3 regions of the Rhizobium sp. YJ-22 genome follow, and region 3 is predicted to be linked to each of the others. Evidence: riboswitches for the same ligand, from Rfam matches in the RefSeq annotation. Region 3 holds a riboswitch; each other region holds the start of a gene.
The links. A riboswitch is a leader RNA that binds a small molecule or an ion and turns the genes downstream of it on or off. The one in region 3 is predicted to bind cobalamin.

Region 1 (3,271 bases), on a different contig from region 3:
CTCGAAGGCGCTGGCGCGCTCGCGCATGCCGGCATCGATGGCTGACAGCCGGCCCTGCACCAGCGGATCGGTGACCTTCGAAGAGGCGGCGCGGGCGGCGAGTGCCTTCGTGGACGCCGTCAGCGCTTCCAGCACGACGCTCTTGCCCTGCGCCAGGCCACGACCGAGGATCGAAAGCTCATCAAGCTTCTGCGTGGCGAAGGCCAGCCATGTCGCGAGATCGGCATCCAGCGCCGTCTCGAGCTCCAGGTCGATCGGCACATGCAGCAGCGAGCAGGAGGCGGCGATTTCGACGCGGTCGAGGCCGCGCGCCGATACGACGGGCTCCACCCGTTCGATGATGCCGGCAAGCCCCGCCCGCCAGATGTTGCGCCCGTCGATGACGCCGAGCGACAGCACCTGATCCGGGCGCGTCGCCTGAAGCACCGCCTCGATCTGCTGCGGCGCGCGGACGAGATCGACATGCAGGCCGGCGACCGGCAACGCCGCCATGGCGGCGAGATTGTCGTCGAGCGCGCCGAAGTAGGTGGTCAGCATCAGCTTCAGCTTCGGCGCGGCTGCGGCCAGCGCCTCATAGGCCAGCGTAAAGGCATGGCGTTCGCCCTCGGTCAGGTCGAGGACGAGAACGGGCTCGTCGACCTGAACCCAGTCGGCGCCGGCTTCGCTCAACCGGCGCAGCAGTTCCGCATAGACCGGCAGCAGTTTCGGCAGCAGGTCGAGCGGCTTGAAGGTCGAGGGCCGCGCCTTGGCGAGCTTGAGGAAGGTGACCGGGCCGAGGATGACCGGGCGGGTGTGGATGCCGAGCGCCTTCGCCTCCAGGAAATGCTCCACCGGCTTTAGCGCGGTGAGCGCGAATTCCTGGTCCTCGGCGATTTCCGGCACCATGTAGTGGTAGTTCGTATCGAACCACTTGGTCATTTCCAGCGCCGGAACGCCATGGCCGTGATGGGCATGGCCGCAATCGGCATGACCCTCGCCCTGGCTGCCGCGCGCCATGGCGAAATAGGTCGACAGCGGCACCGCACCGCCGCTCCAGCCATAGGCGGGCGGAATGGCCCCGACCATCACGGCGGTATCCAGCACATGGTCGTAGAAGGAAAAATCATTGGAAGGGATGCGGCTGATCCCCCTGTCGCGCTGCAGCGCCCAGTGTTCGGCGCGCAGCCTTGCGGCGGTTTCGAGAAGGTCGCTTTCGGCAATCTTGCCGGACCAGTAGCCTTCGAGCGCGAATTTCAGCTCGCGATGGCGACCGATGCGCGGAAAGCCGAGGCTGGCGACGGTGAGAGTCTGGTTGGTCATGGTCATACCCCATTGGTTCTGGGGGCATGGGTAAAGCGGACGCATGCAGGCGCTGCCGTTGCCGGCAGCGGGCAAGCAACCACCGGGACACCCCGCCCGTGGACGTTATTCGTCGTGGCAGGTCTCCTGGCTTGCGGGTCGTCGCCGCTGTCCGTCTTCCCGAGGCTTTCGCCTCAGTGACATCGTGGACAGCGGCTCGCCGCTTACAGTTGCGGGGGCAGCTCCGGGATTGCCATGGGCGCACCGGATTCCCTCTTAGCCCCGGGGGCGCAGGTCGACTGCTCCGGGGAACCATGACAGGGGCATATCCTCCGAAATCCCGGGGGATGTCAATAGACATAAAGAAATCTTTATATGTTTATTAGATTCGTTCGTCACGAGGCCGAATAGGGCGCGAAACTCGCCACCCGCTCGTCGACCACCAGCCGCCGGGCAAGCGCGGGAAAGGCGCGCTGCGAGCAATCGGCGCGTTCGCAGAGCTTGCAGCCCACGCCGATCGGCGTGCGCGCACCCGGATCGCCAAGCGCCAACCCCTTGGAATAGACCAGCCGCCCGGCATTCTCCAGGTCGCAGCCGAGCCCGATCGAGTAGGCCTTCGCCGGCGCGCCGAAACCGCCGCCGCGATGCGACACGGTGCGTGCGATCCACAGATAGGCGCGCCCGTCCGGCATTTCGGCAAGCTGCGTGCAGATGCGCCCGGGCGTGGCGAAGGCCTCATAGACGTTCCACAGCGGACAGGTGCCGCCGACCCGGGAAAAGTGAAAGTTCGTCGCCGACTGGCGCTTGGAAATATTGCCGGCGCGATCGACGCGCACGAAGAAGAACGGCACGCCGCGCGCCTGCGGCCGCTGCAGCGTGCTCAGGCGATGGCAGACCGTCTCGTAGCCGACATTGAATTTCTGCTCCAGCAGGTCGATATCGTAGCGCAGGGCCTCGGCCGCCTGCAGGAAGGCCCCGTAGGGCATGATCAGCGCGCCGGCGAAATAATTGGCAAGCCCGATGCGCGCCAGGGCCCGCGTCTCGCCATTGCCGAACTGGCCCGGCCCCGCCAGCCGGTCCAGCAGGCCTTCCTGCTCCAGGAAACAGAGCTGGGTCGCGAGTTGGAAGGCGCGCTGGCCCTCGCTCAACCGCGACGACAGGCTGAGCGTCTTGGTGGCCGGATCGAAGCGGCGTTGCGCCGCCGCCCCCGGCTGGTCGCGGCCGATTTCGACGGCGACCCCGTGCTTCTGCCGCAACCGGTTTTCGAGTGGGGCGTCGAATCGGCCGAGCGGCATGTTGAGATCGCCGGCCAGCCGTTCGGCAATCTCGTCCAGTTCGGGGATATGGTTGGCGCGGGCCGAAAAATAATCGCGCACTTCCTCGTAGGGCATCGTCGGCAGGCCTGCTGCCGGTGGCTTGCGGTCGTCGCCAAGCACCGTCGACAGCGCCTCCACCTGCTCGACCGCCCGGCTCCCTTGCCGGTGCAGGGCGTGGACGGCACGGGCGACCGCCGGCATGTTCGCGGCGATCTCACGCATCTCCGCCAGGCTGACCGCTTCTCCGCCATGCAGGCTCGCGAAGGCCTCGCGCAGCCCGCCGACCAGCCGCGCCTCGTCCTCGTCGGAGAAAAGCTGCACGTCGACGCCGAAGGCGGCGTTGAGCCGCAGCAGGATCGGCACGGTGATCGGCCGCTGGTTGTTTTCGATCTGGTTGAGATAGCTCAGCGAAATGCCGAGGCTGTCGGCCAGCCCCTGCTGCGTCAGCCGCCGCTCCTCGCGCAGGCGCTTCAGCCGCACTCCCACAAACGCTTTCTTCACCGGACATCCCTTCTTCGCAACCTTTGCAATTCTGCGGAAACGACTTCGCAAATATCTGCATTTTCAGTCATTTGCGCCGAATTCAGGATGTAGATATTGCGAATAAATACCGGCTTGGCAAGCGCCGCGCCTTCAGACGACAACACTCCGGGAGACGCATTCGTGAAATCGCATAC
Region 2 (3,271 bases), on a different contig from region 3:
GAGTTCCACGACGAGAAAGTCGAGAGCGCGCTGATACAGCACGCACGCAGCAGCGGCTTCAAGATCAGGGCGAGCGCGATCGAGGTCCACGGCCTGTGCGCTGACTGCCGTTAACTGCTATCCCGCCGAAGCAAGGCTCTCTCTACATGGATTCTGTTACGTTATATCATTAAGAAAGGTATCGAATGGCCAAGAAACTTCCCGTCACGGTCCTCTCCGGCTTTCTCGGAGCCGGCAAGACCACGCTGCTCAACCATATCCTTGCCAATCGCGAGGGCATGCGGGTTGCGCTCATCGTCAACGACATGAGCGAGGTCAACATCGATGCCGCGCTCGTCCGCGACGGCGGCGCCAACCTCTCTCGAACGCAGGAGCAACTCGTCGAAATGACGAACGGCTGCATCTGTTGCACATTGCGCGACGACCTGCTGACGGAGGTGCGCGCGCTCGCCGAGCAGGACCGCTTCGACTATCTGCTGATCGAATCGACCGGCATCGCCGAGCCGCTTCCCGTCGCCGCGACCTTCGATTTCCGGGATGAGAACGGCCGCAGCCTCTCCGACGTCGCCAAGCTCGACACCATGGTCACCGTGGTCGACGCCGCCAATCTTCTCAGGGACTACAGCTCGACGGACTTCCTTGCCGATCGCGGCGAGACGGCGGGAGACGGCGACGAACGGACCCTCGTCGATCTTCTGGTCGAGCAGATCGAGTTCGCCGATGTCGTGGTGCTGAACAAGATCGGCGTGGCGACGCCTGAACAGCGGGACGCCGCGCGCAAGATCATCGCCTCCCTCAATCCCGATGCCAGGCTCATCGAGGTCGATTTCGGGAAAGTCGATCTAAAGGATGTGCTCGGCACCGGCCGCTTCGATTTCGACAAGGCCGAACAGCATCCCCTCTGGTTCAAGGAGTTGCATGGCTTCAAGGACCATGTGCCCGAAACCGAGGAATACGGCATCCGGTCCTTTGTCTATCGTGCGAAGCGCCCCTTCGACCCGGTGCGTTTCCAGACATTCATCGACCGGCCCTGGCCGGGCGTGGTGCGCGCAAAGGGCTTCTTCTGGCTGGCGACACGGCCGCACCATGTCGGGGAGATCAGCCAGGCCGGTGCTTTCGTGCGCACCGGCAAGATGGGCCTGTGGTGGTCCTCCGTGCCGAAGGAGCAATGGCCCCGCGATCCCGCCTTCCTGAACATGATGAAACCCTATCTCGATCCGGTCTGGGGTGATCGGCGGCAGGAGATCGTGTTCATCGGCGCCGATCCGATGGACGAGAGGGAAATCCGGGCCGAACTGGACGCCTGCCTGCTGGACGCCCAGACGTTCAGACCGGATCTCTGGCGCAATCTGCCCGACCCGTTCGCAAGCTGGGACAGAAAGGCAGCCTGAATGCCGGTACAATCGGACTGATCGGCGGTGGAGCAGGGTGCGGGATCGTCACTGAACGCACGGCTCGTGCTTGACAGCCTGTCGGATCGGCTCCTATCTGGGGCGGACGGTTCCCGAGGCAAAGCCGGAGGGATTAATAGGGAACACGGTGAGGATGACCCGAACGGGGCCGAAACCGTGGCTGCCCCCGCAACTGTAAGCGGTGAGGGCTTGTCATCCATGCCACTGGTCCACGGACCGGGAAGGCCGGCAAGCCCTTCGACCCGTGAGCCAGGAGACCTGCCGTCATTCGCCACAGCAACCGGACGGGGTGTACCGGGAAGCGTTGTGACGCCTTCGCGCCTCTTTGCGCGATGGCCGATCATCCTTCACCAGTGCCCGCTCGCCGAAGGATGACATGACCGAAACGCCCGCCTATGCCATTGTCGTCTGCAGCCGCTGCCACGCGGGCGCCGCTGCGCCCGACCTTGTCGCCCGTCTTGCGCACCATACGGCCGCCGGCGGTTTTCGCGTCGACGCCGTGGCCTGCCTTGCGGGTTGCGGGCGGCCGCTCGCCGTCGCCTTCACGGCCCCCGCCAAGGCGTCGTTCCTCTTCGGCGACATCGACCCGGCCCGAGATTTGGAGGCCCTGCTCGCCTTCGGCCGCCAGTACCGCGACCTTGCGGACGGCTGGTGCAACGAGGGTCAACGGCCAGCCGGCCTGCGCGGCAAGACGCTTGCCCACATCCCGCATATCGGGGGACTCGCCCGATGAGCCGCGGCATCCTTTCCGGCCAGGGGCTCGTCTATGAGACCCGCTCCGGCGACCGGCTTCTCGATCATGTCTCGCTCGACGCCGAACCGGGCGACCGCCTTGCCATCATCGGGCCGAACGGCGCCGGAAAGACCACGCTGCTGCGCCTGCTGGCCGGCACGCTGCAACCGACCGCCGGCACGGTGCATCTCTTCGGCGCGTCGCTGGCGGCGATGCGGCCCGTCGAGCGCGCACGCTTCGTCGCCATGGTCGGCCAGACGGACCAGCCGGACCGGCGCATCTGCGTGCGTGACTACGTGGCGCTCGGCCGCATTCCCCACATGGCGCGCCGGCCGGGCGCGGCGGACGCCGCGATCATCCTGGACGCGCTCGAGCGGACGGAGCTGCAATCCCTCGCCGGGCGGGAGATGGGTTCGCTTTCGGGTGGCGAGCGTCAGCGGGCGCAGATCGCCCGGGCGCTTGCCCAGGAACCCCGCATCCTCTTCCTCGACGAACCGACCAACCATCTCGATCCCCGCGCCCGCGGCGCGCTTCTCGCGCTGGTGGCCGATCTCGGCCTCACCATCGTCGCGGTCCTGCACGACCTTCATCTCGTCCCCGGCTTCGCCACGCGGATCGCCGTGCTGAGGCAGGGCACGCTCGTCGCCTGCGGGCCGGCGGAGGAAACGCTCGACCGGCATGTCGTGCGCGACGTCTTCGGCATCGACCTCCTGCGCCTGCCCCACCCGCATGAGGACCGCCAGCTTACCGTCTTCGATATCCCCTTCACCCGCAGCACCGGAGCCTCTCCATGAAACGCCTGATCCTCGCTTCCCTTCTGTCGCTGGCGGCCTCCGCCGCCTTGGCCTTTCCCGTCACGGTCGACAGTTGCGGCACGCCGCTGACCTTCGACGCCGCGCCGAAGCGGGCGGTGATCCACGATATCAACATGGCCAAGATGGCCTTCGCCCTCGGCCTCCAGCCCTCGATCGTCGGCGTCACCGGCATCACCGGCTGGTACAAGACCGACGACGCCTTCAAGAAGGAGCAGGGCTCGATCCCCGAGCTTGCACCCAAATATCCGACGATGGAAAACCTCGTCGCCGCCGATCCCGACTTCTTCTTCGCGGGCTGGTATTACGGCATG
Region 3 (3,271 bases):
ATGGCGCTGTTGCCGCGCCCGGCGCGGGCGGCAAGCAGCGTCACCAGCGCGAAGGCGACGAGCGCGCCGACGAAGGCGCCGGCCGGCAGCGTGAATAGCCCGGCGCCGATTCCGAGAATGGCGACCGCGACTGCGCCGGTCGAGGCGCCGGCGGAAATGCCGAGGATATAGGGATCGGCCAGCGGGTTGCGCAGCAGCGCCTGCAGCACCGTGCCGGAAAGCGCGAGTGCCGCGCCGCAGCAGGCGGCGACGACGGCGCGGCTGAGCCGGTAGCTCCAGACGATGCCTTCGTCCAGCGGCTCCAGCGCATAGGCCGCGCCGAACAGACGGTTGGCGACGGTCTTGGCGACCACATCGAAGGGGATCGCCGTCTCGCCGATCGCGGCGCCCGCCATGAGCGCCAAGACGACGATACCGAGCGCCGCGAAGGCGGCGCCCGGCACGGCATATCGGGTCAGCGTCCGGTTCACTTCGCCAGGCCGGTGGCGGAAACCGCATCCGCCAGCGCCTCGATGCCCTCGATCGTGCGAATCGTCGGGTTCATCGCCTGTGCGTCCATCTCGAAGACATGCTTCTCCTTGACGGCAGGCATCAGGCTGGCGACCGGGTCGGTCTGGAGGAACTTATGCTTGACGGCGATGTCATCGGCGGGGAAGCGGCGGCGCTCCATCTTGCCGGCGACGATCATGGTCGGGTTGGCCTTGGCGATGGTTTCCCAGCCGACCGTCGGCCATTCTTCCTCACTGTCGATCACGTTGCGGATGCCGAGCGCCGACATGATGTAGCCGGGCGCCCCGTTTTTGCCGGCGACATAAGGATCGATGTCCAGCTCCGCACTGGAGAACCAGAAGACGGCTGAAAGCTTGCCATCGGCCGAAGCGATTTTTGCCTTGGCGGCCTCTTCGCGCTTCTTCAGATCGGCAACGACGGCTTCGCCGCGATCCTGCACGTTGAAGATGGCGGCGAGATCGCGGATTTCCTGGTAGATCAGGTCCATGGTGAACACCGAATGGCGCACGCCGTCGCCGCCGCCGGTATTGTCCTTGCCGATGCAATCGGCGGGCGAGGTGTAGACGGGAATGCCGAGTTCTTCGAACTGGCCGGGCTTGGCGACCACGCCTTCAGGGCCGACATGCCACTGGAACTGGGCGGTCACCAGATCCGGCTTCTTGGCGACGACGCTTTCGAAGCTGGGATCGTTGTCGGCAAGGCGGTCGATTTTGGCGTTGACCTCTTCATAACCCTTCAGCACCGGGCCAAGCCAGACGGCGGTGCCGACCACCTTGTCTGAAAGGCCAAGCAGATAAAGAATCTCGGTGCTGCTCTGGCCGATGGAGACGGTGCGGGTCGGCGCCTTGGTGAATGTCACCTGCCGGCCGCAATTGGTCAGCGTCAGCGGATAGCTGGTCTCGGCGGAGGCTGCCTGGCCGGCAAGGCCGCTGGCGGCGAGCGCGATGGCGCAGAAGCCCGCGCGCAAGGTGGATGCAAGGGAAAGGGTCATGGACGATTCCGTTCGGTTCGTTCGGAGATGAGATGAGGCGGCGATCAGGCCGGCAGCGGGCGCGGATCGGTCAACGACGCGGACACGACGGGAATCGGGTGCGAAAAGGAGGATATCCTCGCATGAGGCGTAGACATGGCGTGGCTCCTGTACCGGGCATCCCCGCCCGTAACGTTGGATCAAAGCGCGACGGCAGGTCTCCTGGCTCGCAGATATCTGCCTTTCGTCTACCTTCCCGCGCCTTGCGGCGCAGTGGCACGACATCGTTTCGATGTCCGGGGACGAAAGGCAATCCGCTCACAGTTGCGGGGGCAGCCACGGTCTTGGCCCCTCCTGGGGTCTTCCGCACCGTGTTCCCTATTAATCCCCTCCACCTCATGGTCGGGGAACCGTCGACACGCACATAATGCCCGGCGAAGGGCGGCGTCAAGCATTCTTGTCTCGCATAGACATGTTAATGTTATATGGTCACACTTTACCGCCGATGATTTCTGTCAATTCGATCCGGTTGCACCTTGTGGATGCCGAACCGTCTACCCGCGAGATTGATTTTCGTATGCAATAGTTTTATCATAGTGCATACAAGAAAACGCTATGGTGATCCGTGATGGACAGGCTTTTTACAGGTGCGCGGCTCAATGACGGATCGCTCCGTGACATCGCCGTCAAGGACGGGCGCATTGCCGCGATTTCGCCGTCCGGTTCCGGACCGGCGGCGGCCGAAACGGTGGATCTCGGCGGCGCGCTCGTCGTTCCCGCTTTTGTCGAGGGCCATATCCATCTCGACACCAGCTTTTACGGCGACCGCTGGATCCCGCACAAGCCCTGCACCAACGGTTTCAACGTGCATGAGCGCGTGGCCTTTCAGGCCGAGAACATGGCCGCCGCCGCGCCGATGGACGAGCGCGCCCGCAACCAACTCGATCTCTGCATCGCCAATGGCTCCCTGCAGATGCGCAGCCATGTGATGGTCGACGGCTCGGTCGGGCTGCGTTCGCTGGAAACCATTCTGAAAGTCCGCGAGGATTATCGCGGCCGCATCGATATCCAGCTTGTCGCCTTCCCGCAGAACGGCATCCTGAAAAGCCCGGGGACGCCGGAACTGCTGGATGCCGCCATCGGCCTCGGGGCAGATGCGGTCGGCGGCCTCGATCCGGCGAGTTTCGACCGCGATCCGCAGGCGCATCTGAACGTCGTCTTCGGCGTCGCCGAAAAGCATGGCGTCGATATCGATATCCACCTGCATGATTTCGGCACGCTCGGCGTCTTCACCATCGAGGAGATCTGCGCGCGAACCACGGCGCTCGGCATGCAGGGCCGCGTCGCCGTCAGCCACGCCTATGGGCTTGGCGATCTTGGAGCGGATGCGGCGAAGAAGGTCGGGGCGCTGATTGCCGAAAGCGGCGTGTCGATCATGACCAATGCGCCGGGCGACCACGCCTTCCCGCCGGTGGCGCTGCTGCGCGCCGAGGGCGTCAACGTCTTCGCCGGCAGCGACAATATCCGCGATTCCTGGTGGCCCTATGGCGATGGCGACATGCTGCGCCGCGCCGAAGTCGTCGGCTATCGCTCCGGTTTCTATACGGATGACGAACTGTCCGCCGCCTTCGACATGGTGACCTTTGCCGGCGCCAGGGCGCTACGCCTCGAAGGCTATGGCCTCGACATCGGCGCCAAGGCCGATTTCGTGACGCTCGATGCCGCGCATGTGCCGGAGGCCGTGGTCGCTGTGCCGAGGAATCGCAAGGTCTTCAAGGAGGGCCGCCTCGT

Region 1: another riboswitch for cobalamin. It lies ahead of metE (5-methyltetrahydropteroyltriglutamate--homocysteine S-methyltransferase); the one in region 3 lies ahead of P7F60_RS15520 (ABC transporter substrate-binding protein).
Region 2: another riboswitch for cobalamin. It lies ahead of P7F60_RS16695 (DUF1636 domain-containing protein); the one in region 3 lies ahead of P7F60_RS15520 (ABC transporter substrate-binding protein).

Annotation. Positions count from the first base shown of each region.
Region 1 covers NZ_JARRIR010000012.1:74,836-78,106, forward strand. The annotation lists gene metE (5-methyltetrahydropteroyltriglutamate--homocysteine S-methyltransferase) at 1-1,299, opposite strand, end outside; cobalamin riboswitch at 1,398-1,610, opposite strand; gene P7F60_RS23915 (short-chain fatty acyl-CoA regulator family protein) at 1,674-3,095, opposite strand; gene P7F60_RS23920 (MmgE/PrpD family protein) at 3,258-3,271, shown strand, end outside.
Region 2 covers NZ_JARRIR010000007.1:9,656-12,926, reverse strand. The annotation lists gene P7F60_RS16705 (Fur family transcriptional regulator) at 1-114, shown strand, start outside; gene zigA (zinc metallochaperone GTPase ZigA) at 186-1,391, shown strand; cobalamin riboswitch at 1,482-1,693, shown strand; gene P7F60_RS16695 (DUF1636 domain-containing protein) at 1,789-2,145, shown strand; gene P7F60_RS16690 (ABC transporter ATP-binding protein) at 2,142-2,939, shown strand; gene P7F60_RS16685 (ABC transporter substrate-binding protein) at 2,936-3,271, shown strand, end outside.
Region 3 covers NZ_JARRIR010000006.1:116,814-120,084, reverse strand. The annotation lists gene P7F60_RS15525 (iron ABC transporter permease) at 1-470, opposite strand, end outside; gene P7F60_RS15520 (ABC transporter substrate-binding protein) at 467-1,501, opposite strand; cobalamin riboswitch at 1,675-1,910, opposite strand; gene P7F60_RS15515 (amidohydrolase family protein) at 2,109-3,271, shown strand, end outside.